DNA from 4 places in the Bradyrhizobium sp. 930_D9_N1_4 genome. Region 1 is predicted to be linked to each of the others. Evidence: predicted binding sites of a transcription regulator. Region 1 holds the regulator's gene; each other region holds the start of a gene.

Region 1 (7,658 bases):
GTCACGCTGCTCTTCAACGGCCTGGCCGGCCTGAACCTCGAGCTCTTCGTCGCGGACACTCCGCCTCCGGGCTCGACCGAAGGCGGCCTGCGCAACGCCATCGTCGGTTCGGTCATCATGACGGTGATCGGCGTCGGCATCGGCGCGCCGCTCGGCCTGTTCGCCGGCACCTATCTTGCCGAATACGGCCGCAACGATCGCCTAACCTCGGTGATCCGTTTCATCAACGACATCCTGCTCTCGGCGCCCTCGATCATCATCGGCCTGTTCATCTATGGCGCGGTGGTGGTGCCGATGCGCGGCTTCTCGGCGATCGCAGGCAGCCTTGCGCTTGCCGTCATCGTGATCCCGGTGGTGCTGCGCACGACCGAGGACATGCTGCTGTTGGTGCCGAATCCCCTGCGCGAGGCGGCTTCCGCGCTCGGCCTGCCGCGCTCGCTGGTGATCAAGCGGATCGCCTATCGTGCGGCCCGGTCGGGTCTCATCACCGGCGTGATGCTGGCGACTGCCCGCGTCGCCGGCGAGACCGCGCCGCTGCTGTTCACGGCGCTGTCGAACCAATTCTTCAGCCTGGGCCTGAACAAGACGATGGCCAACCTGCCGGTGACCATCAACAACTTCGTGCAGAGCCCCTATGCCTACTGGAAGCAGTTGGCCTGGAGCGGCGCCCTGCTGATCACTTTGACCGTGCTTGCCCTGAACATTGGCGCACGCATCCTGAGCGCCGAGAGGACTGCAAAATGAGCGACATGTCTGTTTCCGTCAGTACGGCCTCCGTCCATCCCGGCTCGCAGCCGCTGCCCGAAGCTCCGGCCAAGGTGACGGTTCGCAACCTCAATTTCTATTACGGCGAGCACCACGCGCTGAAGAACATCAACCTGACGCTCGGCGCCAACCGCGTCACGGCGTTCATCGGCCCGTCGGGCTGCGGCAAGTCGACCCTGCTGCGCATCTTCAACCGGATGTACGACCTCTATCCGGGCCAGCGCGCCACCGGTCAGCTCATGCTAGACCAGACCAACGTCCTCGACCCCAGGCTGGACCTCAATCTGCTGCGCGCCCGCGTCGGCATGGTGTTCCAGAAGCCGACGCCGTTCCCGATGACGATCTACGAGAACATCGCGTTCGGCATCCGCCTCTATGAGAAGATCTCGAAATCCGAGATGGATGGCCGCGTCGAGAAGGCGCTGCGTGGCGGCGCGCTCTGGAACGAGGTCAAGGACAAGCTCAATGCCTCCGGCCTGTCGCTCTCCGGCGGCCAGCAGCAGCGCCTCTGCATCGCCCGCACCGTCGCGGTACGGCCCGAGGTGATCCTGTTCGACGAGCCCTGCTCGGCGCTCGACCCGATCTCGACCGCCAAGGTCGAGGAGCTGATCCAGGAGCTGTCCGAGGATTACACGATCGCGATCGTCACCCATAACATGCAGCAGGCGGCGCGCGTCTCCGGCAAGACCGCCTTCATGTATCTCGGCGAGCTGATCGAGTTCGACGACACCAACAAGATCTTCACGTCGCCGAGCGATCGGCGCACGCAGGATTACATCACCGGCCGGTTCGGCTGAGGAGACGGGACATGGGTTCTGAACATACCGCAAAAGCCTTCGACACCGACCTGCAGGAACTCACCCGCCTGGTCGCCGAGATGGGCGGCATCGCCGAGCGCATGATCGTCGATTCCGTCGGCGCATTGATCCGCCGCGACGTCGCGCTCGGTCAGCGCGTCGTCACCATCGACGCCGAGCTGGACGCGCTCCAGAAGAAGATCGAGGAGCGTGCCGTTCTCACCATCGCACGCCGCCAGCCGATGGCGGTCGATCTGCGCGAGATCGTCGGCGCGATGCGCGTCGCCACCGATCTCGAACGCATCGGCGACCTCGCCAAGAACATGGGCAAGCGCGTCGCGGCGCTGGAGACGGACTTCCATCCGCTCAAACTGTTCCGCGGCCTCGAGCACATGACCGACCTCGTGCAGCAGCAGGTCAAGTCGGTGCTGGACGCCTACGCCGCGCACGACCTGCCGGCGGCGATGGCGGTGTGGAAGGGCGACGAGGAAGTCGACGCCATCTGCACATCGCTGTTCCGCGAGCTCCTCACCTACATGATGGAGGATCCGCGCAACATCTCGTTCTGTATCCATCTGATGTTCTGCGCCAAGAACATCGAGCGCATCGGCGACCACGCCACCAACATCGCCGAGACCGTGTTCTACATGATCGAGGGACAGGCGATCACCGACAAGCGTCCGAAGGGCGACATGACGACTTTCGCCACGTCGGTCCCGAATACCTGATTTCCTGAAGGAGCGACGACCCGATGGGCGCACGCATTATGGTGGTTGAAGACGAGGAAGCTCTCACCGAGCTGCTTCGCTACAACCTCGAAGGCGACGGCTATGACGTCGAGACGGTGATGCGCGGCGACGACGCCGACACCCGCCTCAAGGAGCACATCCCCGATCTGATCGTGCTCGACTGGATGCTGCCGGGGCTGTCAGGCATCGAATTGTGCCGGCGGCTTCGTACCCGCCCCGAGACCAAGCAGCTCCCGATCATCATGCTCACCGCACGCGGTGAGGAGAGCGAGCGGGTCCGCGGGCTAGCGACCGGTGCCGACGACTACATCGTCAAGCCGTTCTCGGTGCCGGAGCTGTTGGCGCGTGTGAAGGGCCTGCTCAGGCGCGCTAGCCCCGAGCGGCTCGCCACCGTGCTCGCCTATGGCGACATCGAGCTCGACCGCGACAAGCGCCGCGTGGCGCGCTCGGGCCGGCCGATCGATCTCGGCCCGACCGAATATCGCCTGCTGGAGTTCTTCTTGGAGCATCCGGGCCGGGTGTTCTCGCGCGAGCAGCTGCTCGACAGCGTCTGGGGCCGCGACATCTATATCGACGAGCGCACCGTCGACGTCCATATCGGCCGCCTGCGCAAGTTGCTCAATCTCGGCCGCGAGCAGGATCCGATCCGCACCGTCCGCGGCGCCGGCTACGCGCTCGACGACCGCTTTGCGAAGGCAGAGCAGGCGTCAAGCTAACGGCCAATAAGCCAACAAAAAAGCGCGCCGGATGGCGCGCTTTTCTTTTTCTCGATGTCGCCTGAGGCCGTGCTCAGCGCGGCCCGGGCTTTGCCGGTGCACGGCGACGATCAGCGGCCGGCTGATACGCGACGCGCGAGTGCTGGGCGCAGTAAGGCAGGCCCGAGAGCGCCTTGCCGCCGCAGAAGAAGAAATCCGGGCTCGAGGGATCGCCGACCGGCCAGTGGCAGGTGGCTTCGTTCAGCTCCAGCAGCGACAGCCGCTGGCTCATCGGCACCACGTTGTCGTAAGTAACCGGTTCAGCCTCGACTTCGACCTCGAAGGCCTGCGCCAGCGCGGTGTTGCCGCGTGCGATGGGACGGCTCACCCGCATCATGTGCTGGGCGGGACGCGCCTTGCGCGGCCGGGGCGCAGCGGATGAGGGGCTCTTGGCGCGGCCGGACAGGCCGAGCCTGTGCACCTTGCCGATCACGGCGTTGCGGGTGACATTACCGAGCTCTGCCGCGATCTGGCTGGCCGAAAGTCCGGCCTCCCAGAGCTTTTTCAGCTGCTCGACGCGATCATCCGACCAGGTCAAAACCGTCATTGCACCCTTTCCTTCGCCGGCGCCTGCCATCCTGGGGCCGCACAGCGAATGCCTAAGCTTCGAAAAACCCGTGCCGCCAGAATCCCTTAAGGCTCGCCGGGCGCAACTTGAACGCCCGAACGCTTACGCCGGTACAAGAGGACTCTTGGGATCAGAACTGCCGCACGAGATGTCGTATCTGACAAGCCAAACGCTACAATATGGCGTGACTCACGCGCAAGAGTCCGCCGACTCGCTTCCACATGTTCCGTGGCGAAAATCCCGCAAATCGCCACCGCAAGACTACGGATTCTGCGTTTCGCGAGGCTTTCCGGGCGGCATTGACACCCGTCTTGCCAGGCATAAGATAGCCCCACGTGCCGCCCTTAAAAGGCGGCACGTTTCGTTTTCCGGGCCGGTTGATGGTGCGTTGCGCAATGCACGCTCACACCGTCCGCAACAATCAAGTGACCGTCATGACTAACAGCGCAGCGCCGCATTTGCTCCCCGTTTTCGCCAGGTCCGACCTCGGTTTCGAGCGCGGCGAAGGCTGCTGGCTGATCGCGACCAATGGCGACCGCTACCTCGATTTTACCTCCGGCGTCGCCGTGAACGCGCTCGGCCATGCCCATCCCGCGCTGGTCACGGCGTTGCAGGAGCAGGCGACGAAGCTCTGGCACATGTCGAACCTGTTCCAGAGCCCGGACGGCGAAAAGCTTGCCGCGCGCCTGTGCCATGAGAGCTTTGCGGACTTCGTGTTCTTCTGCAATTCCGGCGCCGAGGCGCTGGAGGGTGTGATCAAGCTGGTCCGCCATCATCACTTCTCCAAGGGGCACCCGGAACGCTATCGCATCATCACCTTCGAAGGCGCCTTCCACGGCCGCACGCTGGCAACGCTGGCTGCGACGGGCTCGGCAAAATATCTCGAAGGTTTTGGACCGCCGATGGATGGTTTCGACCAGATCCCGCACGGTGACATCGAGGCCGTGAAGAAGGCGATCGGTCCGCAGACCGCCGGCATCCTGATCGAGCCGATCCAGGGCGAGGGCGGCGTGCGCTCGGCGACGCCTTCCTTCCTGAGGGCGTTGCGCCAGCTTTGCGACGAGAAGGGCCTGCTGCTCGCGTTCGACGAGGTGCAGACCGGCATGGGCCGCACCGGCGATCTGTTCGCGCATCGGCGCACCGGTGTGACACCCGACGTGATGTCGCTGGCGAAGGCGCTCGGCGGCGGCTTCCCGATCGGCGCGATCCTGGCGACCGCGGATGCGGCGTCCGGGATGGGGCCGGGCTCCCACGGCTCGACCTTCGGCGGCAATCCGTTGGCGATCGCGGCGGCGAATGCCGTGCTCGACGTGATGCTCAAGCCCGGCTTCTTCGACCACGTGCAGAGGATGTCGCTGCTGCTCAAGCAGAAGCTCGCTTCCGTGATCGACCGGCATCCTGATGTCGTCAGCGAAGTGCGCGGCGAGGGGCTTCTGATCGGCATCAAGGCCGTGGTGCCCTCCGGCGACCTGGTCGCGGCGCTGCGCAACGAAAAACTGCTCACCGTCGGCGCCGGCGACAACGTCGTGCGCTTCCTGCCACCCTTGATCGTCACCGAAGCGGAGATCGAGGACAGCGTCGGGCGGTTAGAGCGTGCCTGCACTGCGCTTGCCGGCAACAAGCGGGCGGCAAGCTGATGAGCAAGTCCCCGAGTAAAACGCCGAAGCACTTCCTCGATATCAACGAGCTGCCGCTGTCGGAGCTCAAGAGCATGCTCGCAGCCTCCTCCGCCATGAAGGCGAAGCAGAAGGCGCATCAGCCGGTGAGGCCGCTCGAAGGCAAGACGCTGGCGATGATCTTCGAGCGTCCCTCGACCCGCACCCGCGTGTCGTTCGACGTCGCCATGCGCCAGCTCGGCGGCGAGCCCATCATGCTCACCGGCGCCGAGATGCAGCTCGGCCGCGGCGAGACCATCGCCGACACCGCGCGCGTTCTCTCGCGCTATGTCGACGCCATCATGATCCGCATCCTCAATCACGAGGCCCTGCTGGAGCTTGCGGAATATGCGACCGTGCCCGTCATCAACGGCCTGACGCGGCGCTCGCATCCGTGCCAGGTGATGGCCGACCTCATGACCTACGAGGAGCATCGCGGCCCGATCGAGGGCCGGACGGTGGCCTGGACCGGCGACGACAACAACGTGCTGGCCTCCTGGGCGCACGCCGCCGAGCGCTTCAAGTTCAAGCTCAACGTCGCCACGCCGCCGGAGCTCGCACCGAAAAAGGCGATGCGCGACTTCATCAAATCGACCGGCGCGTCGATCGTGCTCGGCACCGATGCGGAAGCCGCCGTGAAGGGCGCCGATTGCGTCGTCACCGACACCTGGGTGTCGATGGGCGACAAGGAAGGCGAGCACCGTCACAACGTGCTCAAGCCCTACCAGGTCAATTCCAAGCTGATGTCGCTGGCCAAGTCCGATGCGCTGTTCATGCACTGCCTGCCCGCCCATCGCGGCGAGGAAGTCACGGACGAGGTGATCGACGGCCCGCAATCGGTCGTGTTCGACGAGGCCGAAAACCGCCTGCATGCGCAGAAGGGCATTCTGGCCTGGTGCTTCGACGCGGTGAAGTGATGAGGCGACGGAGCGGTGGCTGCGCCACCCTCCGCTGTCGTCCCGGACAAGCGAAGCGCAGATCCGGGACCCATAACCACAGGACGTCGTTTGACGAGGACTCGGAGTTGTCGTCGTGCGCTACAACGCAATCCTGTGGTTATGGGTCCCGGGTTCGCGCTATCGCGCGCCCCGGGACGCCGCCGAGTTTGAGGCGCTCGCACCCCTTTTATTTCTGTCCTCCGACCCCAGATAATGCGCCATGGTTTCCCAATCCCCTGACATGAAAACCGGGCCTGAAGGCCCGGTTCGCGCGCCATCCGCGGTTCCGATCGATGACGCCGTGCTGCCCTACGAGGTCGACGCGCTCGACGTGCGTGGCCGCCTGGTGCGGCTCGGGCCTGCGCTCGACGAGATCCTGACCAAGCACGATTATCCAGCGCCGGTCGGCAAGCTGCTCGGCGAAGCCATCGTGCTGACGACGCTGCTCGGCTCGGCGCTGAAATTCGAGGGCCGTTTCATCCTCCAGGCCCAGACCGACGGTCCGGTGTCGTTCCTGGTGGTTGACTATCAGGCGCCGGATCGCCTGCGCGCCTATGCGCGTTTCGACGCCGCGCGCCTCGGTGATGCCCAAAAATCCGGAATGGACTCCGGCACGCTGCTCGGCCATGGCCATCTTGCCATGACCATCGACCAGGGCCCCGACATGAGCCGCTACCAGGGTCTGGTCGCGCTCGACGGCGGCAGCCTGGAAGATGCAGCTCACGAATATTTCCTGCGCTCCGAACAGATCCCCACGCGCGTGCGCCTCGCAGTCGGCGAGGAGTGGCGCTCGAACGACGGTGGCAAGCATCGCTGGCGTGCCGGCGGCATGCTGATGCAGTTTCTGCCGAAGGCGCCCGAGCGCGCGCGGCAGGCCGATCTGCATCCCGGCGACGCGCCCGAAGGCGTCGAGGTGCATGCTGTCACTGAGGATGACGCCTGGGTCGAGGCGCGCTCGCTGATCGACACCGTCGAGGACGTCGAGCTGATCGATCCCGAGCTCTCCGGCGAGCGGCTGCTGTATCGTCTCTTCCACGAGCGCGGCGTGCGCGTGTTCAATCCGATGGTTCTCAGGGCGCAGTGCTCCTGCTCGCGCGATGCGGTCGCATCCATGCTGAAGAGCTTTTCAGCCGACGATCGCAGCGCGATGGTGAAAGACGACAAGGTCGTCGTGACCTGCGAGTTCTGTAGCTCGGTGTACCAGTTCACGCCGGATGAAGCGGGCGTGGAAGACGCGTAGGCGCCGCATCCTCCGTCATGCGAGCGTAGCGAAGCAATCCAGAGTCTTTCCGCGGCGGGATTCCGGATTGCTTCGCTGCGCTCGCAATGACGATGGGGAGACAATTTGCCAAGAGTTCGGACATCGTAGGGTGGGCAAAGCGTAAGCGTGCCCACGATCTCGTGCCGTCATCGAGAATGGTGGGCACGGCG
Region 2 (7,658 bases), 4.4 Mb from region 1:
CAGCACCGGAATGACCGCCGGCTGCCACACCGAATAGATGCCGTCCTCGATCAGCAGGCGCGGCTTCTCGGCGGCCTCGGGCACCAGTGCCGAGAGATCGTGATGCTCAGCGGTGATGAAGCGCAGGTCGAGATCGATGGTCTCGGGCGTGGACCGGATGTAGGCCGGCAGGAACATGCCGGCCAGATCCTGCGCGGCAAATCCGAGGCGCAGGCCGAACGGGCCGCAGCGGGCCTGCGCTTCGATCGGCATTGAACTTGCGAAGACCGCGGCGATCTCCTGCCGGATGAGCCCGCTCGCTCTCATGTCGTGTCTTGAGTCTTTTCTTGGGTCTTTTCTTGGGTCTCGCGCAGCGGCCAGCCTTCGTCGCCGGCGTCATGCACGGGATCCATCAGCAGCAGCTCCCGCAGATTGTCGAAGCGCTGGAATTCCGGAGCGGTGAATGCGCCGGCAAGTACCGGCGTCCAGGTCTCAGCGCGCGCATCGGGAGTGCCGTCCGCGATGAGGCCCTCCGCCAGCATGCGGCCGACGAAGGCCTGCACCTGTTGTGTGATGGACGGCACATCGCCGGCGGTTGCGGCGGCCAGCGCACTGCCGATCTCCTCAACCGTTCGGTTGGCCTTCAACCCGAGCCAGATCTGCGCCGCGCCGCCGTCGAGGTTGTAGTAGACGCCGTTCTGATAGTTGGCGAGCACCACTTCACTATCGAATTGCTGGCTGATCAGCAGCGGCACCGTCGTGGTGAGAGCCATGGCTTGCAGTACTCAGTCCAATTCCAATGGCCGGACGCTAGCACAGGCGTCCGGCGTCGCAACCACCATACGGCTGATGTCAATTGCGGCCGGTCAGCTCGCGCCGAACGCCTTGAAGGTGATGATGGTGAGCGTGTCCTGGATGCCGGGCAGCACCTGCACCTTCTCGTTGATGAAGTGGCCGATGTCGGTGTCGTTGTCGACGTAGAACTTCACCAGCAAATCGTAATGGCCGGCCGTGGAGTAGATCTCGGAGGCGATTTCGGCTTCGGCAAGCGCATTGGCGACCGTATAGGACTGGCCGAGCTTGCATTTGATCTGGACGAAAAAGGGAACCATAGCAGTCACTCCGAAGGCATCGCTGGCGGATAATAGGCCAAAATCGCCCCGCTTTAGCAAGCGGGCGCGCCGGCCGCCAGATGCCGGTCCGGTGCCCTATGAGGTCACAGTGGCCGCGGCAAATGCGTCCCGGAGCCGCTGCGCCAGCTCGGCCTTGCGATAGGGTTTTGTCAGGACCACCGCCTGCGCCTGCGCGCGGCCCTGCTCGACCAGGGTCTCCAGCGCATAGCCGGAGGTGAACAACACCGGCAGGGACGGGCGGATTCGCCGGGCCTGCTCGGCGAGCTCCCAGCCGCTCATGCCGCCCGGCATGATGATGTCGGTGAACAGCATGTCGATGCCGGGGTCGGTGCGCAGCCGCTGCAAGGCTTCCTTGCCGTTTACGGCAGCGACCACGCGATAGCCGAGGGCCTCGACCCTGAGGATGACCGAGGAGCGCACGAACGGATCGTCCTCCGCGATCAGGATCGTCTCGTGGCCGCGCGGCGCGGCGTCTTCGTTCTCCGGCATGTCGCCTGAGGATTGTCCGGCGCCGGCGCGCGGCAGGTAGATCCGGACCGTCGTGCCCAGACCCTGCTCGCTGTAGATCGAGACATGGCCGTCGGATTGTTTTGCGAAGCCGTAGACCATAGAGAGGCCGAGGCCCGAGCCCTTGCCGACCTCCTTGGTGGTGAAGAACGGCTCGAAGGCGTGCTCGATGACCTCGGGCGTCATGCCTTCGCCGTCGTCGGTGATGGAAATCAGGGCGTAGCTGCCGGAGGTCACTTCCGGATGCAGGGTGCGATAGTCCTCGTCGATCGCAGCCGGCTCCGTGCTCAGCGTCAGATGTCCTCCCGACGGCATGGCATCCTGCGCGTTCAGCGCTAGGTTCAGCACGGCAGATTCGAGCTGGGCGCGGTCGGCAAAGGCACGGATCGTGCCCGGACCGAACGCCGTCTTGATCTCGATGTTTTCACGCAAGGTGCGCTTGAGCAGCTTGGACATGGATCCGAGAAGCTCGCGGCAGTCGATGGTCTGCGGCTGGAGCAACTGGCGGCGGCTGAACGCGAGCAGCTGCTGTGTCAGCTCTGCGCCACGCTCGCCCGACTGGCAGATGTCGTCGGCAAACTGCCGCAAGTCGGGCCGGGCCTTGAGCTGTTCGCTCAAATGCTCGGCGTTGCCGATGATGACGGTCAACAGATTGTTGAAGTCGTGGGCGATGCCGCCGGAGAGCTGGCCGACCGTTTCCATCTTCTGCGCCTGCTGGAGCTGCTGCTCCGTCAGCTTGCGCGCGGTCAGATCGTGGACAATACCGACATAGATCAGCTCGCCGTCCTGCCACGCCTGGCCCACGGACAGATCCATCGGAAAGTGTGACCCGTCCTTGCGCAGGCCGACAGCTTCCCCGGTCGCAAAACGCCGCGCCTGACCGCTGGATGGGAGCGTTTTCTCGTCGGACATCAGCATGCCGATGTCGAGATTCATGACCTCGTCGGCGCGATAGCCGAACAGCCTTTCACAGGCGGGATTGAACAGGAGAATGCGGGCTTGCGCGTCGAACAGGATGACGCCGTCGACCGCGGTGTCGACGATTGCGGTGAGGCGCGTCATGCTCTCACGCATCGCGCGCTGGGCGTCTCCGACCTGCCGGAGCAGCTGCGCCGCATCCCGGCTCTTGATCTCCTCCTCCTCGAGCGCGGCCTGAACCTTCTGGAGCTCGAACGGGGAGGGGATGGTCAGGATTTTGGGCAACAGCGGCCAGAGCGCGCCGGCGGTGAACACGGATGCCACCGCGGTCGCCGCCTTGACCAGACCCTCGATGCCGTAGATCGGGACCCACAGCGTGTAGATCGAGAGCACATGCGTCAGGCCGCAGGCCATGATGAACACCGCGAAGGCCCAATAGACCCAGCCGAACTGGAGGTCGCGCCGCCTGGTGACCAGGATCGTCAGGGCAAACGGGATCGAGAAATACGCTGCCGCGATGAGGGCGTCCGAGAGGACATGGAGCCAGATCAGTTCGGGCTCCCACAGCAGGCAGATGCCGTGCGGTGAGAACATCGAGGAGTCGAGAAGGCGTTCGAAGTAGGCCCACATGGCATGATCCCGAGAGGATGAAGGACGAAGCCGGCCTGCACCAAGAAGCCGGCTTGCATCAACGTGTCGCTGACGAATCCATCAACGTTTCACTCATTCGAATGAATACGCCAAGGCCGGGCGATGCCGAGGTCATATTTCGGTGGATGTGCACGTCTGCGGGACGACAATGCCGCGCGGCCCTGCATCCGCCTGATTCGCAGCTTGCTGGCATTCCGGGGGCGCGCTAAGGACAGGCGATGATCTCGCGAGGTTCCGCCTCGACAACCCGGAAAGCCGCCCCATGACGACGCCCGTGGCGCTCACCATCGCCGGCTCGGATTCGAGCGGCGGCGCCGGCATCCAGGCCGACCTCAAGACCTTTGCCGCGCTCGGCGTCTACGGCGCATCCGCCATCACGGCGCTGACGGCGCAGAACACGCGCGGCGTCACCGGCATTCACGCGGTGCCGGCCGAATTCGTCACCGCGCAGATCGATGCGGTGTTCTCCGACCTCGAGGTCGGTGCGGTGAAGATCGGCATGGTGGCGCAGGCCGCAAGCATCGATGCGATCGCAGCCGCGCTGTCGCGCTGGAGGCCGCGCCATATCGTGCTCGATCCCGTGATGGTCGCAACCTCCGGCGACCGGCTGCTGGCATCCGAGGCCGTGGAGGCGCTGCGCAAAAAACTGATGCCGCTGGCCTCGGTGATCACGCCCAATCTGCCGGAGGCCGCGGCGCTGCTCGACGAGCCGGTCGCGGCAAGCGAGGCCGCGATCGAAGCTCAGGGACGCCGGCTGCTCGCGCTCGGCTGCCGGGCGGTGCTGATCAAGGGCGGACATGGCCAGGGCGCCGAGAGCATCGATTATCTCGTCAGCGGCGAAGGAACGATCGCGCTCGCCGCACCGCGCGTCGCCACTAGGAACACCCATGGCACCGGCTGCTCGCTGTCGTCGGCAGTCGCGGCGGGCCTCGCCAAAGGCGAGGATCTCGATCAGGCCGTGCGCAGCGCCAAGGCCTGGATCAGCGCGGCGATCGCGGCCGCCGACCGCTTCAGCGTCGGTCACGGCCACGGGCCGGTCCATCATTTCCACAAGTTTTACTGACGCGGGCTTCGCACGGCGCGACTGATCCCGCCGTTAACCCATCAAGCCATGCTGTTTCGCATCTTCCGCAAGGCCTCTGCGGCGCCATGTCGCCTGATTGTCGCATGCGACTGATATTCGCGGGGAGGGCGAGGCAAGGTCTGATTCGTATCTGAGGGTGCCTCAAGGGTTCAATCTGTCATCCCCCTGTCACGGGACATTTGTTACAGGCTGGCGCATGGGAAGTTACGATGTGAGTGACGAGAGCCCGGAACGGCGCTTTCGCACGTTGTTCATCTCCGACGTTCATCTCGGGGCTCGCGGTTCTCAAGCCGATCTTCTGCTCGATTTCCTGCGCTATCACGATGCCGATACGATCTATCTCGTCGGCGACATCGTCGACGGCTGGGCGTTGAAATCGAACTGGCACTGGCCGCAATCGCATAACGACCTGGTCCAGAAGCTGCTGCGCAAGGCGCGCAAGGGCGCCAAGGTCATCTACATCCCCGGCAATCACGACGAGTTCCTGCGCAACTATTACGGCACGCATTTCGGCGGCATCGACGTGGTCGAGAACACCGTGCACACCGGCGCGGACGGCAAGCGCTACCTCGTCATCCACGGCGACATCTTCGACCTCGTGGTGCAGAACGCGCGCTGGCTCGCCCATCTCGGCGACAAGGCCTACGACTTCGCGATCCAGATGAATCGCTTCGTCAACTTCTTCCGGCGCATGTTCAAGGTGCCGTATTGGTCGCTGTCGCAATGGGCCAAGCAGAAGGTCAAGAACGCCGTCAATTATATCGGTGCGTTCGAGCAGGCGCTTGCCGCCGAAGCGCGGCGTCACGACGCCGACGGCGTGATCTGTGGCCACATCCACTACGCCGTGATCCGTGACGAGGGCGGCATCCGCTACATGAATTGCGGCGACTGGGTCGAGAGCTGCACGGCGCTGGTCGAGCACGACGACGGCCATTTCGAGATCATCACCTGGGCGGATCACGCGCAAAAGCCGGCGCAGGTCCCGCAGGTTGCAGCCAGAGCTGCATGACAAAGGCAGCCTGATGCGCATCCTGGTCGCGACCGACGCCTGGCACCCGCAAGTCAACGGTGTGGTTCGGACGCTGACCAAGCTCGCTGACGCAGCGCAAGCGCTCGGCGTCGAGTTCACGTTCTTGACCCCGCAATCGTTCCGCACGTTTGCAATGCCGAGCTATCGCGACCTGCGGCTCGCGATGCCGCGCCCGGCGCGCATCGCCAAGCTGATCGCGGAGGCGCAGCCGGACAGCATCCATATTGCGACGGAAGGGCCGATCGGCCTGATGGTCCGCCGCTATTGCCGCCAGCGCAAGCTGCCGTTCACGACCAGCTTCCACACCCGCTTTCCCGAATATGTCCGCGCAAGGGTGCCGGTGCCGGAATCCCTGATCTGGCGGGCGCTGCGTCGGTTTCATGCACCCAGCCGTGCCGTGATGGCGGCAACGCCGGCGCTGGCCCGCGAACTCGGCGAGCGCGGTTTTGCCAATGTCGCGCTGTGGCCGCGAGGCGTCGACACCCGCCTGTTCCATCCGCGCGCCATCGATCTCTGTCTGCCGGGGCCGGTGTTCCTGTCGGTCGGCCGCGTCGCCGTGGAGAAGAATCTCGAAGCGTTCCTCGAGCTCGATCTGCCCGGCACCAAGGTGATCGTCGGCGACGGCCCCGCGCGTGTCGCGCTGGAAGAAGCCTATCCCGATGCGATCTTCCTGGGCGAGAAGCACGGCGAGGAACTTGCAGATATCTACGCTGCCGCCGACGTCTTCGTGTTTCCCAGCAAAACCGACACCTTTGGCCTGGTCCTGCTCGAAGCGCTCGCGAGCGGCCTGCCGGTGGCGGCGTTCCCGGTGAAGGGACCCCGCGACGTCATCGGAGATGCCCCGGTCGGGGCGCTGGATCACGATCTCCGCAACGCCTGCTTCACCGCGCTCGGCATCTCCCGTCAGGACTGCGTCGAATTCGCCTCCAGTTACACCTGGGAGGCCTCGGCGAAAGCGTTCGTGGACAGCATTCTGGCGGTTGGCGCGGTGCTGCCGGGCCGGAATGGTGTGGAACAGCCACGCTTCGTCGCCTGAGAGGGGAAATCCTCGCGCGGAGGTGTCTTGCCCGCGCCTCATCGGCCGCGATAAGGTCTGTCATGACCGAACAGCTCCTCCCGATCGGCCCAGCCGATATCGATGCCGCCGCGCGCGTGCTCGCGCCCTTCGCCGTCCGCACCCCGCTGTTGTCCTTTCCCGTGCTCAACGAGCGCGTCGGTGCCAAAGTGTTCCTGAAGCCGGAGATGCTCCAGCGCACCGGCTCCTTCAAGTTCCGTGGCGCGTTCAACAAAGTGTTCTCGATCCCGCAGGCCAAGCGCGCCGGCGGCGTCGTCGCGTTCTCCTCCGGCAACCACGCCCAGGGCGTGGCGGCGGCGGCTAAGATCCTCGACATGCAGGCGACCATCGTGATGCCTGCGGACGCGCCGCTGTCCAAGCGCGAGCGCACCAAATCCTACGGGGCCGAGGTCGTGCTGTACGACCGCTACAACGACGACCGCGACGCGATCTCGCGCGGCATCGCCGAGAAGCGTGGCGCGACGCTGGTCAGGCCCTATGACGATCCCTTCGTGATTGCGGGGCAGGGCACCGCCGGCCGCGAGATCGCGGAAGACATGGCAACCCTCGGCCTTTCGCCCGACATCGTGGTGGCGCCGGCCTCCGGCGGGGGCCTGATCGCGGGCGTCGCGACGGCCGTGAAGGCGCGGTATCCGTTGGCCCAGATCGTGGTGGCCGAGCCCGAGGCGTTCGACGATCACAGCATTTCGCTGACCGCGGGTCACCGCGAGCCGCATGCGCCCGCGGGCCGTACCATCTGCGATGCATTGATGGCCTTGATCCCCGGCGAGATGACCTTTGCGATCAACAGCAAGCTGCTGGCGCGTGGCGTCACCGCATCGGACAAGGAAGTCGGTGCGGCCGTTGCGTTCGCCTATCACGAGCTGAAGCTCGTGGTGGAGCCCGGCGGCGCGGTGGGCCTTGCCGCTCTGCTGGCAGGGCGTCTCGACGTCGCCGGCAAGAATGTCGTCATCGTGCTCTCCGGCGGCAACGTCGATGCGGATCTGTTCGCCGAGCTGGTGGCCTGAGGTTCTGATCGTTTGACATGAAGAAGGGGCAGAGCGTTTCCGCTCTGCCCCTTCTTTGCGTTTGTCGTTTGGTGGATTCCAACTTGCCGCTTGCTCGGTGCAACCTCTCCCGCTTGCGGGGGAGGTCGGCGCGAAGCGCCGGGTGGGGGTTCCTCCTCTTGGGGAGTCTCTTTGCGGAAGCACCCTCTCCCCGACCCTCCCCCGCAAGCGGGAGAGGGAGCGCACCTTCTTCGTGGCATCAGCGCATGAAGCCGCGGTGGTTGTTGCCGCCGCC
Region 3 (7,658 bases), 5.7 Mb from region 1:
AGCTCAGCGAAGAATAGCCGCTGCCGAAATCGTCCATCGAGATGCGCACCCCGAGAGCCTTCAGGCGGCGCAGCAGCGCCAGGCCGCGATCGAAGTCCTCGATCAGCACGCCTTCGGTGATCTCCAGCTCGAGCCGGCCGGGCGCGAGCCCCGTCTCGATCAGGATCGAATGGACGAGGCCAACCACGTCGCCGTGCATGAACTGCGCCGGCGACAGATTGACCGCGACCTGGAGCGGCTTCGGCCAGGACGCCGCCTCGCGGCAAGCCTCTCGCAGAATCCACTCGCCCATCTCGACGATCAGGCCGCTCTCCTCGGCGATCGGGATGAATTCGGCCGGCGATACCTGGCCACGTACCGGGTGCTGCCAGCGCGCCAGCGCCTCGAAGCCGATGATGTCGCTCTCGGCGACGCTGTGGCCCGTAGCGCCCTGCGGCTGGAAGGCGAGCGAGAGCTCGCCGTTCCTGATCGCGTTCGACAGGTCCTGATGCAGCACGCGGCGGTCGCGGATCTGCTGGTCCATCTCCGGCTGGTAGAGGCTGATCGTGCCGCGCGACTTCTGCTTGGCGCGGAACAGCGCCGCACCGGCATTGGCGAGCAACGAGGCGCCGTCGGCGCCATTGTGCGGGAAGATCGACATGCCGGTGGTGATGCCGGCGCGGACCGCCCGGCCGTCGATCTGGAATTCTCGAATGACGGCCTCGCCGATCTGCCGCGCCAGCGCAAGGCCCGCCTCGGGCTGCTTGCCGTCGATGATCAGGCCGAACTCGTCGCCGGACAGGCGCGCCACCACGCCGCCGCGCGCGGAATCCTGAAGCCGCTGGGCCACCTCGATCAGAAGCTTGTCGCCGAGCGCGTGACCGAAGACGTCGTTGACCTCCTTGAGGCCGTCGAGATCGACGCAGAGGACGGCGAACTCCTCCCCGGTGCCTTCGCAAGCCTCGATCATCTGGGTCAGCGCCTGCAGGAAGGCGGCGCGGTTCGGAAGGTCGGTCAGGCCGTCGTGATAGGCCATGTGCGCCATGCGCGACTCGGTCTGCCGGCGGTCGGTGACGTCTTCGTGGGTCTTGATCAGATATTGCGGCTCGCCGGCATCGCTGAGCACGGTGGCGCGCCGGGTCAGGAACAGCCGCAGGCCGTCCTTGGTGGAGATCGGATGCTCCTCGGTGATCATCCCGCGCTTCTTGATCGCGGCCTCGTCGCGCGCGATGATCAGCTTGGCTTCCTTGGGATTGAAGATGTCGGAGGCGGTCAGGCCGGTGGCATCCTCGCGCCGGCGGTTGAGGATCGTCTCCGCGCTGCGGTTGGCGAGCAGATAGCGGCCGTCCTTGACCTGCTCCACGATCAGCGCGACCGGGATGTTGTCGACCACGAGCTCCAGGAACTTTTTCGTGCTCTCCAGCTCCTGCGACAGCGAGCGGCGGTCGGTGATGTCCTCGAACACGATCAGCAGGAATTCGGGCTTGTTGCTCTCGTTGCGGACCACGATCCGGATCGAGGCCACCATGCGCTGGGTGGCGCCGCGCTCGACTTCGAATTCGTTACGGTACTGGCCGGCGGGCGCGATCAGCGCGGCGCGATCGGTCGCCTCGATGCTCGCCGCAGATTTGGGCCCGAACAGCTCGCGCGCGTTCTTGCCGACGACCTGATCTCGCGAAAACCCCCAAAAGCGTTCATACGCGCTGTTGGCGAAGATATAGCGGCCATCCTCGATGTTCTTCGCGGCGACGCAGGCCGGCACGTTGTCCAGCACCGTTTCCAGGAACTGCTTGGTGGAGGCGAGCTGGCGCGACAGCCTGCGCTGCTCGCTGACATCGAGATGGGTGGCGACCGAGCCGCCGTTCGGCAGCACGAAATATTTGACCAGGATGGCGCGGCCGTCGGGCAGTTCGGTGATCAGGCCGTTGAGGCTTGCCGCCTTCTCGTAGAACTCGTCGTCGGAGACGCCGCCGAGAACCCCGCGCGCGCGTCGCAACTCAAGGACGTCATAGCCGGTCATGCCGGTCCACAGGTCCGAGCGCGACAGGCCATAGAGATCGAGATAGCGGTCGTTGCAGAAGATGATGCGCCGCTGCGCATCCGTCATCACCACGCCCTGGTTGAGATTGTTCATGGCGGAGGAGACGAAGGCGTTGCGCCGCAACTGCAAACGCCTGGTCCGGCGCAGCGAGGAATGAATCCACAACGCGATCGCGGCCAGAAACGCACAGATGACGATGCCGGCGATCAGGGCTTCCCAGACCAGATTGGGATCGAGCTTGCCGAGATAGCTCGGCGGGGCGAAGCTGTCCGAGAGGGCATAGGCGCGCGCAGGCGCGACCGCGCTGCCCAGGCACACGACGGCCTGCACCGCAATCGGAAGCGTGCTGCCCACGTGCCAGTTCTTCTCAGCCATCAGCCACCCGCGATTTCAACGTCGGATTGTCTGGCTTCACGGGTTTGGATCGGGTAAACGCCTGTACGCGCAACAGAAAAATACGACGTCAAATACGGCAATTGCCCTGACATGATAAATGCTTCCTTAACGGAAAACGGCCGCGCAGCCCGTTTCCCAGGCAAACCGGCGCCATCGGCCCCTTCAGCGAGAATTCTGCACAACCATGGATAGGGTCGATTGTGTCGTCATCGGAGCCGGCGTGGTCGGGCTCGCGGTGGCTCGAAAGCTCGCCCAGGCCGGGCGCGAGGTGATCGTGCTCGAGGAGGCCGAGGCCATCGGCACCATCACCTCCTCGCGCAACAGCGAGGTGATCCATGCCGGGATCTACTACCGCGCCGGGAGCTGGATGGCGCGCATGTGCGTCGACGGCAAGCATGCGCTGTACCGCTACTGCGGCGAGCGCGGCATCCCCCATAAGAATTGCGGCAAGCTGATCGTCGCGACCAATCCGAAAGAGACCGAGAAGCTGCAATCGATCAAGGCGCATGCCGAGGCCAATGGCGTGCTCGACATGCAGCTGCTCTCAGGCGAGGCCGCACGCGCGCTGGAGCCGGCGCTGGCCTGCGACGCCGCGCTGCTGTCGCCGTCGACCGGCATCATCGACAGCCACGCCTACATGCTCTCGCTGCGTGGCGAGGCGGAGGAAGCCGGCGCGGCGTTTGCGTTTCACACCCCGCTGATCCGTGCCAAGGTTTCCGGCGGCGTGATCGAGATCGAGGCCGGCGGCGAAGCCCCGATGACGTTGCAATGCGACCTGCTCGTCAACGCCGCCGGGCTCGCGGCAACGCATGTGGCGCGCCACATCGAGGGCATGCCGATCGACCGGATTCCGCCGGCCTATCTCGCCAAGGGAAACTATTTCAGCTGCAACGCCAGGGCGCCGTTCTCGCGTCTGATCTATCCGGTGCCCGAGCCTGGCGGGTTAGGGGTGCATCTCACCCTGGACATGGTCGGACAGGCACGCTTCGGCCCCGACGTCGAATGGATCGAGACGATCGATTACGAGGTCGATCCGTCGCGCGCCGAGCGTTTCTATCCGGCGATCCGCAAGTACTGGCCGACGCTGCCCGACGGCGCGTTGATGCCGAGCTATTCCGGCATTCGGCCGAAGATCGTGCCGCCGGCGGTGGCCACGCAGGACTTCCTGATGCAAGGCCCGCGCGATCACGGCGTCGAAGGCCTGATCAATTTGTTCGGCATCGAATCGCCGGGACTGACGTCATCGCTCGCGATCGCGGATCACGTCGCCGGTCTCGCAGGACTCTAGGTCCCACGCGATGATGATCGTGCGGCTGCGCACCTTGCAGCAGGGATGAGCGCAATCGCTCTCACCCCTGCCTGAAAGGGTCCAATCAACTCTACGCTGTTACGGGGGTTACTAGTGGAGCGTGTCGCCGGTGTGCTTCAAACGCTCGATCTGGTCCTTGACCAACAACTTCCGTCGCTTCAACTCAACAATTTGCAGGTCGTCTGTTGAAAGGTGCACGAGAGCTTCGTGCAGTTCGTTTTCGAGAACCTTGTGCTTCCGTTCCAATTCAACGAGATGTGCCTGAATTGTCATTCGAAACCTCCTCGGTAGGGTAGAGCCTTGGGATTCGATCCGGACAAGGAAGTCTACATCACCGATTCGTTCTGTCGATGGGTATCCGTCGTCGCAGTGTCATTTTTGAAAATTCATATGTAACGAAGCGTGAGTAAGGGAACCACGCCGGAAAAATCCGTGATATCAATACACTTGCGCGACACTGCTGCGAATCGCCGAAATATCTCGCGAGAGATCGGTGAGCGGCGGCCCGAGATCGCTTGCGATCAGGTCGCGCAAGGACGATAATTTCCACAGGGCATCCACAGCCCAGATCTCACGCCTATCGGTTTTTCGGCCACCGCAGACATGACCAATGAAGACGAGCGTGAGCTGGAATCCGAGCTCACCCGGTTGCAGCAGGAACACCGAGATCTCGATGCGGCGATCGATGCACTGCATCAATCGCCTGCCCCCGACCTGTTGCGGTTGCAGCGGCTGAAGAAGCGCAAGCTGTTGTTGCGCGACCGGATCGCATTCATCGAAGACCAGATCACGCCCGACATCATCGCCTGATCGAGCAAGGCGGTGTGCGCGACGTTCGCGGCATGTGAATCCGCTTGACTCCAAAAGAACAAAATAGGAACATTTAGGCACCCAAAAGCCCCCAGGAAACGCCCAAGCAGCCAAGGACAACGCAGATGCCGGCAACCGCCCTTCTCGACAACAGCCATTATGAACAGGCCTGCGATCAGGCGATCGCGATGTGCGACGGCAATCTGCGCAGCACCATCAAGGCGCTGATCATGGCCAACGAATATCTGGAAGCCGAACTGGAAGAATTGCAGGCCGCGATTTCAGCCGGCTGCATTCCGGAAACCTCGCGCAGCAAGAGCAACGCCGCCTGAGCTGCCAACGATCGGAGCCGACCCATGTCCGATGTCACCTATTACGTTGCATTGCCGTTCCTGATCGATGAGGACGGATCGCCGGTCGCAGGTGCGGCCGAGGAATGTCAGACGTCGACCGCAGCTCTGCGTCGTGCAGAAATCCTGGCGCACGGCGTCGGCCATACCGGCGCTGTCGCGTTCAGCCGCAGCGGCAATCCCCTGACTGGCGAGTTTGGCGACGCGAAGCTGCTGCGAAAATTCGGAAACGTGCCGGAAGACCTCAGCGCACTTTAGGTACTGACCAGCCTGATGCGCGGCTCGTGCCGCCGGTGCGCCTTGCGCACATACATGGCGGCGTCAGCCTCCTCCAGCGCGCGGCCTGCATCGGACTGCGCCCCCAGCAATGCGACGCCGGCCGACGCGCCCGCGGTCACGCGCTGGCCGCGAAAGGTGAACGACAGGCCGTCGACCGCCTGTTCGAAGATCCCGGCCTTCGCCTTGGCATCGGTCTCGCTGAGATTCCAGAGCAGCAGCGCGAACTCGTCGCCACCAAGCCGGCCGACCACGTCGGAAGCCCGGATCTGCCGCGTCAGCGCACCGGCAATTGCCTTGAGCACCTCGTCGCCGGCGGCATGGCCGAAGGAATCGTTGATCGGCTTCAGGCGATCGACATCGAGTACGATCAGCGCGCCGCTGGCGCGGTAGCGCTTCATGTAGGCGATGGCCCGCTGGAGCTCGCGCTCGAAACCACGCCGGTTGGGGATGTCGAGCAGGAAATCGGTGTCGGCGGCGGCCTCGAGTTCCGCGACGCGGCGCTCCGCCGCCTTGAGCTTGCTCCGCAGGCCGCGGATGGTCGCCCTGGTGTGATCGACGGCCGACGCTTCACGTGCGGCCGGCTTGCCCGGTTTCTTGCCAGGTTTCTTGCCAAGTTTCTTGGCCGGGCGCTTGGAGGCGGCTTTGGCGCGGCTGGCGCTGGCTTTCCGGCCCTTTTTGGCCTTCGCAGCGCTCGCCCTTTTTGGTTTCTTCATGGGCATCCTGCTCAATGAAGGCTTGCGGGGATTCACCAAGACAGGATAGTGCATTCCCTTCTCCTTGCCACCGCCTTGCGAGCCACCGGCCGGAACCGTTAATCTGGCCTATCTTTCTGTTTTCCGAGCACAATTGACGTCATGACCGCGCCGATCGCCATCATCATGGGAAGCCAGTCTGACTGGGAGACGATGCGGCACGCCGCCGACACGCTTGCAGCGCTTGGCGTCACCGCCGACACCCGCATCGTTTCGGCCCACCGCACCCCCGACCGGCTGTTTGCCTTCGCCAAGGGCGCCAAGGCCGCAGGTTTCAAGGTCATCATCGCCGGTGCCGGCGGTGCGGCCCATCTACCCGGCATGGCGGCGGCGCTGACGGAACTACCGGTGTTCGGCGTTCCCGTCGAATCCAGGACGCTCAAGGGCATCGATTCGCTCTATTCGATCGTGCAGATGCCCGCAGGCATCCCGGTCGGCACCCTCGCCATCGGCAAGGCCGGCGCGATCAATGCCGCGCTGCTGGCGGCCGCCGTATTGGCCCTGGCCGATCCGGCGCTGGCCGATCGCCTCGCCGCCTGGCGCAAGGCGCAGACCGAGGCGGTTGCCGAACGCCCGGAGGACAAGGCGTGACTGACGCAAAGCAGGTGACGCTGAAGCCCGGCGACACCATTGGAATCCTCGGCGGCGGACAACTCGGGCGGATGCTGGCCATGGCTGCGGCGCGGCTCGGCCTGCGCTGCCAGGTGTTCTCGCCCGATCCGGACTCGCCGGCCTTCGACGTCGTGCTGAACGCGACCTGCGCCGAATATGCCGATGTCGAAGCGCTCGAGCTGTTCGCCAACGACGTCGACGTCATCACCTATGAATTCGAGAACGTGCCGTCCGCGGCCGCGATGGTACTCGATGCGCGCCGCCCGGTGCTGCCCAACCGCAAGATCCTCGAGACCACCCAGGACCGGCTCGCGGAAAAGGATTTTGTCACAAGGCTCGGCATCGGCACCGCAGCCTATGCCGACGTCACCTCCGTGGCTTCGCTGCGTGAGGCCATCGCCAGGATCGGCTTTCCGGCCGTGCTGAAGACCCGCCGCTTCGGCTACGACGGCAAGGGCCAGGCCATCATCCGCGAGGGCGACGATATCGCCAAGGTCTGGACCAGCCTCGCCACCAAATCGGCAATCCTCGAAGCCTTCATCCCCTACGAGCGCGAGATCTCCGTGATCGCCGCACGCTCGGCTACAGGCCAGGTCGAGTGCTTCGACGTCACCGAGAACGAGCACCGCGACCACATTCTGAAAATCTCGCGGGCGCCCGCTCAGATTCCTGACGCACTCGCCGAGGAAGCGCGCAGCATCGCCGGCAAGATCGCAAGCGCACTCGATTATGTCGGCGTGCTTGCCGTCGAGATGTTCGTGCTGGCCAACGGCACCGGACCGAAGGTGCTGGTCAACGAGATCGCCCCGCGCGTGCATAATTCCGGGCACTGGACGCTGGACGGCGCCTCGGTCTCGCAGTTCGAGCAGCACGTCCGCGCCATCGCCGGCTGGCCGCTCGGCAAGCCCGTGCGCCACGGCGAAATCGTCACCATGACCAATCTGATCGGCGACGAGATCAATGATTACGCGAACTGGCTGACCGTCCCGGGCGCGACGGTGCATATCTACGGCAAGGGCGGACCGCGCCCCGGCCGCAAGATGGGTCACGTCACCGAGGTCAGGCCGACCAAGGTCAAGTAGCGGGACCGCAGCAAACGCTGCGATCCCGGCTGGCGATTAGGCGGTCTT
Region 4 (7,658 bases), 6.1 Mb from region 1:
GCATCCTCGGCACCCGCAGGCGCCCTGCCTTCGCCGATCTCGGCGATGCGTCCGTCCGCGAGAGCAAGCCAGCCCTGCTCGATCACCCGGTCCGCCAGCACGATCCTGGCGTTGGCGATCACTGTGTCCTTCGGCTTGGCGTTCATGTCCCTTGTCCTTCAGGCGGCGGCGGCAAAACTGGTGACGTCAACGATACGGTCGGCAATCAAATGGCGGATTTCGTCGTCATGGACAATGGCAACCATGGCGACGCCCTGCTTCTTCTTCTCGGCTACCAGCGCGACCACGACGGCGCGGTTGGCGGCATCGAGCGAGGCGGTCGGCTCATCCAGCAGCAGGATCGGCAGCTCCGAGATGAAGCCGCGCGCGATGTTGACGCGCTGCTGCTCGCCGCCGGAGAAGGTCGCGGGCGGAAGCTGCCAGAGCCGCTCGGGGATGTTGAGGCGATGCAGCAGCTCGCCGGCACGGGCTTGTGCGTCGGCGCGCGCCATGCCGTTGACGATCAATGGCTCCGCGACCACGTCGATGGTCGCAACGCGCGGCACTGCGCGGAGGAACTGGCTGACATAGCCGATCGTGGAACGGCGGATGTTGAGGACCTCTCGCGGCTCAGCGGTGGCGAGATCGATGACAGCGCCGCGATGGCGGATGCCGATGCGGCCGGAATCGCAGCGGTAATTGCCGAAGATCATTTTCAGGATCGACGATTTGCCGGCGCCTGACGGCCCCGACAGCACGACGCATTCGCCCGGATTGACGTGGAAGGTCACGCCGCTGACGACAGGCAGCTCGATGCCGCCTTGCAGGTGCATCGTGAAGGTCTTCCTGGCGTCGGCGATGTCGATCATGGCGGTCATCGGAGGGCTCATTTCGGAAAGCTCATGGCGGCAGAATCGAAGAGACGAGGAGTTGCGTATAGGGCTCGCGGGGATCGTCGAGCACCTGGTCGGTGAGACCGGTCTCGATGACGCGGCCGCCCTTCATCACCATCACACGGTGCGACAGGAGGCGCGCAACGGCGAGATCGTGGGTGACGATGATGACGGCGAGGTGCAGCTCGGCGACGAGGCTGCGCACGAGGTCGAGCAGGCGCGCCTGCACGGAGACATCGAGGCCGCCGGTCGGCTCGTCCATGAACACCAGGCGCGGTTCGGTGACGAGATTGCGCGCGATCTGGAGACGCTGGCGCATGCCGCCGGAATAAGTACGCGGTGCATCGTCGATGCGGGCGACATCGATCTCGACGCGGCCAAGCCAGTCCGACGCGGTGTCGCGAATGCGGCCATAGTGATTCCAGCCCACCGCCATCAGCCGCTCGCCGACATTGGCGCCGGCCGAGACCGCCATGCGCAGGCCCTGTGCGGGATCCTGGTGCACATAGCCCCAGTCGGTGCGGTACAGAAAGCGGCGCTCGGCTTCGCCCAGCGTGGTGAGATCGCGGGTGATTCCGTCGCGCATCCGGTAGGATACATGGCCGGCGCTCGGCGTGAGCTGGCCCGACAGCATTTGCAAGAGCGTCGACTTGCCCGAGCCGGATTCACCGACGATCGCCAGCACTTCGCCGGGATAGAGCGCGAAGGAGACGTCGCGGCACGCGGCGATGCGGCCATAGGACTTGCTGAGAGAGTTAGCGACCAGCAAAGGCTGGTCGTTTTCCAGAGCATCAGCCATGTGAGCCCGCCTTTTCCTTGTACGGCGCGGCGCTGAGGCTGCCGTGATGGCCGGCGGCCTGACGGCCTTCGCAATAGTCGGTGTCCGAGCAGACGAACATCCGCCCGCCCTTGTCGTCGGTGACGATCTCGTCGAGATAGGAATTCTCGGCCGCGCACAATGCGCAGGGCGCGTTGAAGCGGTACGGCTCGAACGGATGGTCCTCGAAATCGAGCGACACCACCTGCGTGTAGGGCGGGATCGCATAGATGCGCTTCTCTCGGCCGGCGCCGAACAATTGCAGCGCCGGGCAATTGTCCATCTTGGGATTGTCGAATTTCGGCGTCGGCGACGGGTCCATCACGTAACGCGCATTCACCTTCACCGGATAGGCGTAGGCGGTCGCGATGTGGCCGAAGCGGGCGATGTCCTCGTAGAGCTTCACATGCATCAGGCCGTATTCGGCCAGCGCATGCATGCGCCGCGTCTCGGTCTCGCGAGGCTCGAGGAAACGCAAGGGCTCCGGAATCGGCACCTGATAGACCAGCACCTGGTTCGCGTGCAGCGAGGTCTCCGGAATGCGGTGACGGGTCTGGATCACGGTCGCGTCAATCGTCGCCGTGGTCGTGGCGACGCCGGCGGTCTTGGCGAAGAATTTGCGGATCGAGATCGCGTTGGTGGTGTCGTCCGAGCCCTGGTCGATCACCTTCAGCACGTCCTGCGGGCCGAGGATCGCGGCCGTGACCTGCACGCCGCCGGTGCCCCAGCCATAGGGCATCGGCATTTCGCGGCTGGCGAACGGCACCTGGTAGCCGGGGATCGCGATCGCCTTGAGGATCGCGCGGCGGATCATCCGCTTGGTCTGTTCGTCGAGATAGGCGAAATTGTAGGCGGGCGCGTTCATTCCGCGGCCTCCTTCATGGCATCGGGCGCATTGGCCTCGGCAAATTCCTTGCGCAGCTTGCGGAGCAGACCGAGCTCGGACTGGAAGTCGACATAATGCGGCAGCTTCAGATGCTCGACGAAGCCGGTCGCCTGGACATTGTCCGAATGCGACATCACGAACTCTTCATCTTGCGCGGGGGCCACGGCGTCTTCTCCGAGCTCGCGAGCCCGCAGCGCGCGATCGACCAGCGCCATCGACATGGTCTTGCGCTCGCTCTGGCCGAAGGCGAGGCCATAGCCGCGGGTAAAGCACGGCGCTTCGGTCGCCGAGCCCTTGAACTGGTTGACCATCTGGCACTCGGTCAGCTCGATGGCGCCGAGCGGCACGGCGAAGCCGACGTCCTCCGCGGAGAATTCGACTTCGACCTCGCCGAAGCGGATCTCGCCGACGAAGGGATGATTGCGGCCATAGCCGCGCTGGGTGGAATAGCCCATCGCAAGCAGGAAGCCCTCGTCGCCGCGCGCGAGATTTTGCAGGCGCAGGTCACGGTCCGCCGGAAAATTCAGCGGCTCGCGGGTGAGATCGCCGACGCCGGCGCCGTCTTCGGCCTGCGGCGAGGACTCGATCAGCCCGTCACGACCGAGAATGTCGGTCACACGCGGCGTCGGCGCCGTCGAAGCCTCGGCCGTTGCCGGCACTTCCGGCACGAAGCCTTCGGCCAGCGAGGGATCGAGCAAGCGATGCGTATAGTCGAAGGTCGGCCCGAGGATCTGGCCGCCGGGAATGTCCTTGAAGGTCGCGGACACCCGCCGCTGCACCCGCATCGCACCGGTGTTGACCGGCTCGCTCGCGCCGAAACGCGGCAGGGTGGCGCGGAAGGCGCGGACCAGGAAGATCGCCTCGATCAGATCGCCGCGGGCCTGCTTGATCGCCAGCGCCGCGAGCTCGCGATCATAGAGCGAGCCTTCGCTCATGACGCGGTCGACGGCAAGCCCGAGCTGCTCCGTGATCTGGTCGAGCGAGACCTCCGGAACGCTCTGGTCGCCGCGCCTGGCATTGGCGAGCAGGCGATGGGCGTTCTCGATGGCGCGTTCGCCGCCTTTGACTGCGACATACATGCTTCAGCTTTCCTTGCTCACGACACGCGTGGTGCGGGGGATCGCGACCACGGCGTCATCGGCGACCAGCACCACATCGATGCCGCGCGGAAACAGCGGATCGTTCATGCGCAGGCGCTCGAACAGGTCGAACGGCTTGATCGAGGCCTGAAGCGTCGCGACACCGTCGATGCCGGGGCCGCGCAGCTCGAAGCTGCGGCCGCTGTCGAGGCTCTCGACCTGAAGGATCACCGTGGTCGATCGGTCCGGATATTCGTTGGTGCCGAGCGCGAAGCGTTCGAGCGCCGGAAGCAGGGCGCCGTCGCTGATCAGCGCGAAGCTCGCGATCGAGGAGTCCGGCACGACCGGCGCACCGGTGTGGAACTTCAGCCATTTCACGACCTCGGAGCTGTCCGACATGCGCGCATCGAGCCATAGCGGCGTGTCGTGGTCGAACAGCGTCAGCGCGATCGCGGCGGTGCCGCGCATCATGGGGCCGGCCGTTCCCGCCATCGGCACGATGCGCTGGACCGAGCCCGGTCGCGCCATCGCGTCCATGACGGAACGAAAGGTCGATTGCGCCGACAACACCTTATCGACGAAGCCCGGGGGCAGTTCGGCAATCGTGGTCATGACCTCACCCCTCACCGCGCACCATGGTGTAGAAATCAACCTTCGTCGCGGCGGTCTCGGCCGCCGCCTGCTTGCGCTGAACCGTCAGCTGTTCGCGCAACGGCGCGATAACATCGCGCTCCACCGCATCGCCGAAATCCCGCGACTGCACCAGCGCGTCGCACAGCGCGATCAGACGGGCCTTTTCACCGTCACGCCCGAGCGTGTAGCCGAAACCGACCTCGCCGCTCGCGAGCCGCACCGCCGCGCGCGACACCGTCGCTTCGCCGAGATTGAACGGCGCGCCGTCGCCGCCGACCCGACCGCGCAGCATGACGAGACCGTTTTCCGGCGCGCGCAGATCCTGGTGGACGGGAAGCGCGAAGTTGCGGAGGCGGGCGGCGATCTCGCCCGCCTCCGCATGCGCCAGCACCGCCATTGCGGCCTGGCGCTGGGCTTGCTGATTGTTGTGCTGGGTCACCAAATCCACCGAGCCTTCTGCAGAACTTGCCGAATCCAAGTTGTCTATGATACTAGACAACTTGATACGCAAACGCCATGACTGTTTCGTGACAAAGGTGTGATTTCTGGAGTAGGTTGCCGGCGACATGAGCATGCAGGACACCGCCTCCTCGGGCGTCGCGCTGTGGCGCCTCGTTGCCGACGGCATCGAGCGCGGCATTGCCGACGGCCGCTTTGCGGCCGGCGACAAATTGCCGGGCGAGATGGAGATCGCCGAAACCTATCGGGTGAACCGCCACACCGTGCGGCGCGCGCTGGCCGCGCTTGCCGAGCGCGGCATCGTGCGCGCCGAGCGCGGCAGCGGAACCTATGTCGAAGCGCAGAAGCTCGCCTATCCCTTGCGCTCGCGCACGCGCTTCTCCGAGATCGTCGGTGCCGACGGCCGCGAGCCGCATGGGCGGATGATCGAGGCCTCCGATGACGTCGCGACCCGTGAGCTGGCGCGGGAACTCGGCTTGAAAACCGGCGCGCCGCTGGTACGGATCGAGGCGATCCGCCTCGCCGACCGCACGCCGATCTGCGTTTCCACCACCTGGATGTCGGCCGAACTGTTTCCGGGCGCCGGCGAGGTATTCGCCGCGACGCGCTCAATGACGAAGCTGCTCGAACATTACGGCGTCCGCGACTACCGCCGCGGCGCGACAAGGATCACGGCCGGCATCGTGGATGCGACCGACGCGGCACGGCTGGATCTTCCGCTCGGACGGCCGATCCTGGTGGTCGACGCCACCGACCACGATCTCGCAGGCAAGCCGCTGATGACGAAGCATTCGCGATTCGCGGCGGAGCGGGTGGAGTTTTTGGTGGAGTCGTAGGGACTCTCTCCCCGATACCGGAGCCGTAGGGTGGGCAAAGGCGCGACAGCGCCGTGCCCACGATCTTTCTCGATCATTGAAAATGGTGGGCACGCTGCGCTTTGCCCACCCTACGGCACCGGTGCTCAGGCCACAGCCCTTCGCCCGATAATCGCAAACCGCAGCTTGCTCGAAATGAAATCGATCGCGGCGACCGCGACCAGAATCATCAGAATGAGGAACGATACCTTCTGCCATTCCAGCACGCGGATCTGCTCGGCGAGCTGGAGGCCGATGCCGCCGGCTCCGACGATGCCGATGATGGTGGCCGAGCGGGTATTGGATTCGATGAAATAGAGCACCTGGCCGGCAATGACGGGCAGGACCTGCGGCAAGAGGCCGAAGCGGATCTCGTGCAACGGGCTGCCACCGGAAGCGCGGATGCCCTCGACCTGCTTCTGGTCGGCGCCCTCGATCGCCTCCGAGAACAATTTTCCGAAGGCGCCGAAATCGGAGACGGCAATGGCGAGCACGCCGGCGAACGGGCCGAGGCCAACGACGTTGATCCAGACCAGCGCCCAGATCAGCGTATCGACGCCGCGAATCGAATCCAGGAAACGCCGTACGGGGAAGCGCAGAATCTGCGAAGGGATGACGTTGCGCGCGGCCAGCAGGCTGACCGGGAGCGCGAACACCGCGGCCAATGTCGTGCCGAGCAGCGCGATCGAGAGCGTCTCGCCCAGCGCCTTCAGATAGATCGGCAGCGACGAGCCGGGATCCGGCGGAATCATCATCATGCTGATCCAGCCGAGCTGGCTCAGCCCTGCAAAGAACCGCGACGGCGAGAAGTCGAGATCGACGAGGCCGTAGACCAGGATCGCGAACGCCGCGACGATCATCGCCGGCATCGCGAGCCGCGCCGAGGCCGGACGGTCGAACACATCCGGGTAGCGCGCGCGCATCTGCGCGGGATCGACCTCCTGCGGCGTCACGTCCGCGCCTCCTTCCCGAACAGGCGGCCGCGCAGCCAGCCGGTGCTGATGTCGATGATGAAGACCGTGATGATGATGGTAAGCAGGATCGCGCTGACGTCCGAATAATAGAACTTGCGGATGGCGACGACGAGCTCCTGCCCGATGCCGCCGGCACCGACGAAGCCCATCACGGACGCTTCGCGGACGTTGATCTCGAAGCGCAGCAGCGCGTAGCTGGCATAGCCCGCGGTCACCTGCGGCACGATGGCAAAGCGCATGCACGAAAGCCAGCTCGCGCCGGTCGAGCGGATGCCTTCGACCGGCTTCATGTCGGCGTTCTCGACGATTTCCGAGAACAGCTTTCCGAGCGCGCCGGTCGAGTGGATCGCGATCGCGAGCACGCCGGCCATCGGCCCGAGGCCGAAGGCGATCACGAAGATCAGCGCGAAGACGATGCCGGGCACGGTGCGGGCGAATTCGAGCAGGCGCCGCACCACGAAGCGCAGCCAGGGCGAGGGCGAGGTGTTTTCGGCCGCAAAGAAATTCAAGGCAAAGGCCAGGGTCGCGCCGATCAGCGTGCCGACATAGGAGATCAGCAGCGTCTCGCCGAGCATCTTCAGCCATTTGCGCCAGCCCCACAGCCATTCGCCGACATCGGTCCAGACCCGCTGACCGGTGTCGAGCGTGAGGATGCGGTCGAAATAGCTGATGAAATTGCCGAAATGCTTGAAGAGCGTGGGCAAATTCACTTCCGCGCCGACCGCGGCGAGAAGCAGCGCGGCGGCGAACACCGCGGCGCCGAACAGCAGGCGCCATCGCCTGCGCGCGACCGCCTGGCAATATGCGGCGTTGAGCACGGCGAGCTGATGCTCGGGGAGGATCGAAACCGCGACGGTCATCTGGTCAGGGAAAGTGACGGGTCAAAAGGGAAGTCCAAAGAGAAAGAGCCGGGTCCATCGACCCGGCTCAAGTAGCTCGTCCCGAAAGCTCAGGACGCCTTCTTCTTACGCAATGCATCGACGAACTTGATCAGCTCGATCGTGCCATCCCAATCCTTGGTGGCGGCGGAATGAAAGCCCTTCTTCTGGCCATCCTGAAGGCGATCGAAGGCTACCTTGTCCTT

What was found. The regulator PhoB, encoded in region 1, activates phosphate uptake and scavenging genes when phosphate is short. The targets are predictions, from matches to a motif close to TGTCATNNANCTGTCAT.
Region 2: a site for PhoB is predicted at 4,428-4,444, ahead of AB7532_RS24580 (UDP-2,3-diacylglucosamine diphosphatase). Genes of this name have one in related genera too.
Region 3: a site for PhoB is predicted at 4,085-4,101, ahead of AB7532_RS30635 (YdcH family protein). Genes of this name have one in related genera too.
Region 4: a site for PhoB is predicted at 4,804-4,820, ahead of phnF (phosphonate metabolism transcriptional regulator PhnF). Genes of this name have one in related genera too.

Annotation. Positions count from the first base shown of each region.
Region 1 covers NZ_CP197236.1:701,863-709,520, forward strand. Annotated here, with positions in the region: gene pstA (phosphate ABC transporter permease PstA) at 1-744, shown strand, start outside; gene pstB (phosphate ABC transporter ATP-binding protein PstB) at 741-1,562, shown strand; gene phoU (phosphate signaling complex protein PhoU) at 1,574-2,290, shown strand; gene phoB (phosphate regulon transcriptional regulator PhoB) at 2,314-3,027, shown strand; gene AB7532_RS03275 (GcrA family cell cycle regulator) at 3,101-3,613, opposite strand; gene AB7532_RS03280 (aspartate aminotransferase family protein) at 4,069-5,271, shown strand; gene argF (ornithine carbamoyltransferase) at 5,271-6,206, shown strand; gene AB7532_RS03290 (Hsp33 family molecular chaperone) at 6,448-7,467, shown strand.
Region 2 covers NZ_CP197236.1:5,149,555-5,157,212, reverse strand. Annotated here, with positions in the region: gene AB7532_RS24605 (hypothetical protein) at 1-306, opposite strand, end outside; gene AB7532_RS24600 (PqqD family protein) at 303-752, opposite strand; gene AB7532_RS24595 (Lrp/AsnC ligand binding domain-containing protein) at 846-1,091, opposite strand; gene AB7532_RS24590 (PAS domain S-box protein) at 1,188-3,167, opposite strand; gene thiD (bifunctional hydroxymethylpyrimidine kinase/phosphomethylpyrimidine kinase) at 3,451-4,251, shown strand; gene AB7532_RS24580 (UDP-2,3-diacylglucosamine diphosphatase) at 4,469-5,281, shown strand; gene AB7532_RS24575 (glycosyltransferase family 4 protein) at 5,295-6,338, shown strand; gene AB7532_RS24570 (threonine/serine dehydratase) at 6,401-7,384, shown strand; gene AB7532_RS24565 (caspase family protein) at 7,623-7,658, opposite strand, start outside.
Region 3 covers NZ_CP197236.1:6,433,332-6,440,989, forward strand. Annotated here, with positions in the region: gene AB7532_RS30625 (sensor domain-containing protein) at 1-2,395, opposite strand, end outside; gene AB7532_RS30630 (NAD(P)/FAD-dependent oxidoreductase) at 2,601-3,704, shown strand; gene AB7532_RS30635 (YdcH family protein) at 3,816-3,998, opposite strand; gene AB7532_RS30640 (YdcH family protein) at 4,329-4,535, shown strand; gene AB7532_RS30645 (hypothetical protein) at 4,661-4,867, shown strand; gene AB7532_RS30650 (hypothetical protein) at 4,892-5,143, shown strand; gene AB7532_RS30655 (GGDEF domain-containing protein) at 5,140-5,877, opposite strand; gene purE (5-(carboxyamino)imidazole ribonucleotide mutase) at 6,019-6,507, shown strand; gene AB7532_RS30665 (5-(carboxyamino)imidazole ribonucleotide synthase) at 6,504-7,610, shown strand; gene aqpZ (aquaporin Z) at 7,647-7,658, opposite strand, start outside.
Region 4 covers NZ_CP197236.1:6,842,256-6,849,913, forward strand. Annotated here, with positions in the region: gene AB7532_RS32550 (alpha-D-ribose 1-methylphosphonate 5-triphosphate diphosphatase) at 1-146, opposite strand, end outside; gene phnL (phosphonate C-P lyase system protein PhnL) at 159-857, opposite strand; gene phnK (phosphonate C-P lyase system protein PhnK) at 880-1,671, opposite strand; gene AB7532_RS32565 (alpha-D-ribose 1-methylphosphonate 5-phosphate C-P-lyase PhnJ) at 1,664-2,554, opposite strand; gene AB7532_RS32570 (carbon-phosphorus lyase complex subunit PhnI) at 2,551-3,654, opposite strand; gene phnH (phosphonate C-P lyase system protein PhnH) at 3,658-4,266, opposite strand; gene phnG (phosphonate C-P lyase system protein PhnG) at 4,271-4,735, opposite strand; gene phnF (phosphonate metabolism transcriptional regulator PhnF) at 4,854-5,582, shown strand; gene phnE (phosphonate ABC transporter, permease protein PhnE) at 5,708-6,523, opposite strand; gene phnE (phosphonate ABC transporter, permease protein PhnE) at 6,550-7,434, opposite strand; gene phnD (phosphonate ABC transporter substrate-binding protein) at 7,524-7,658, opposite strand, start outside.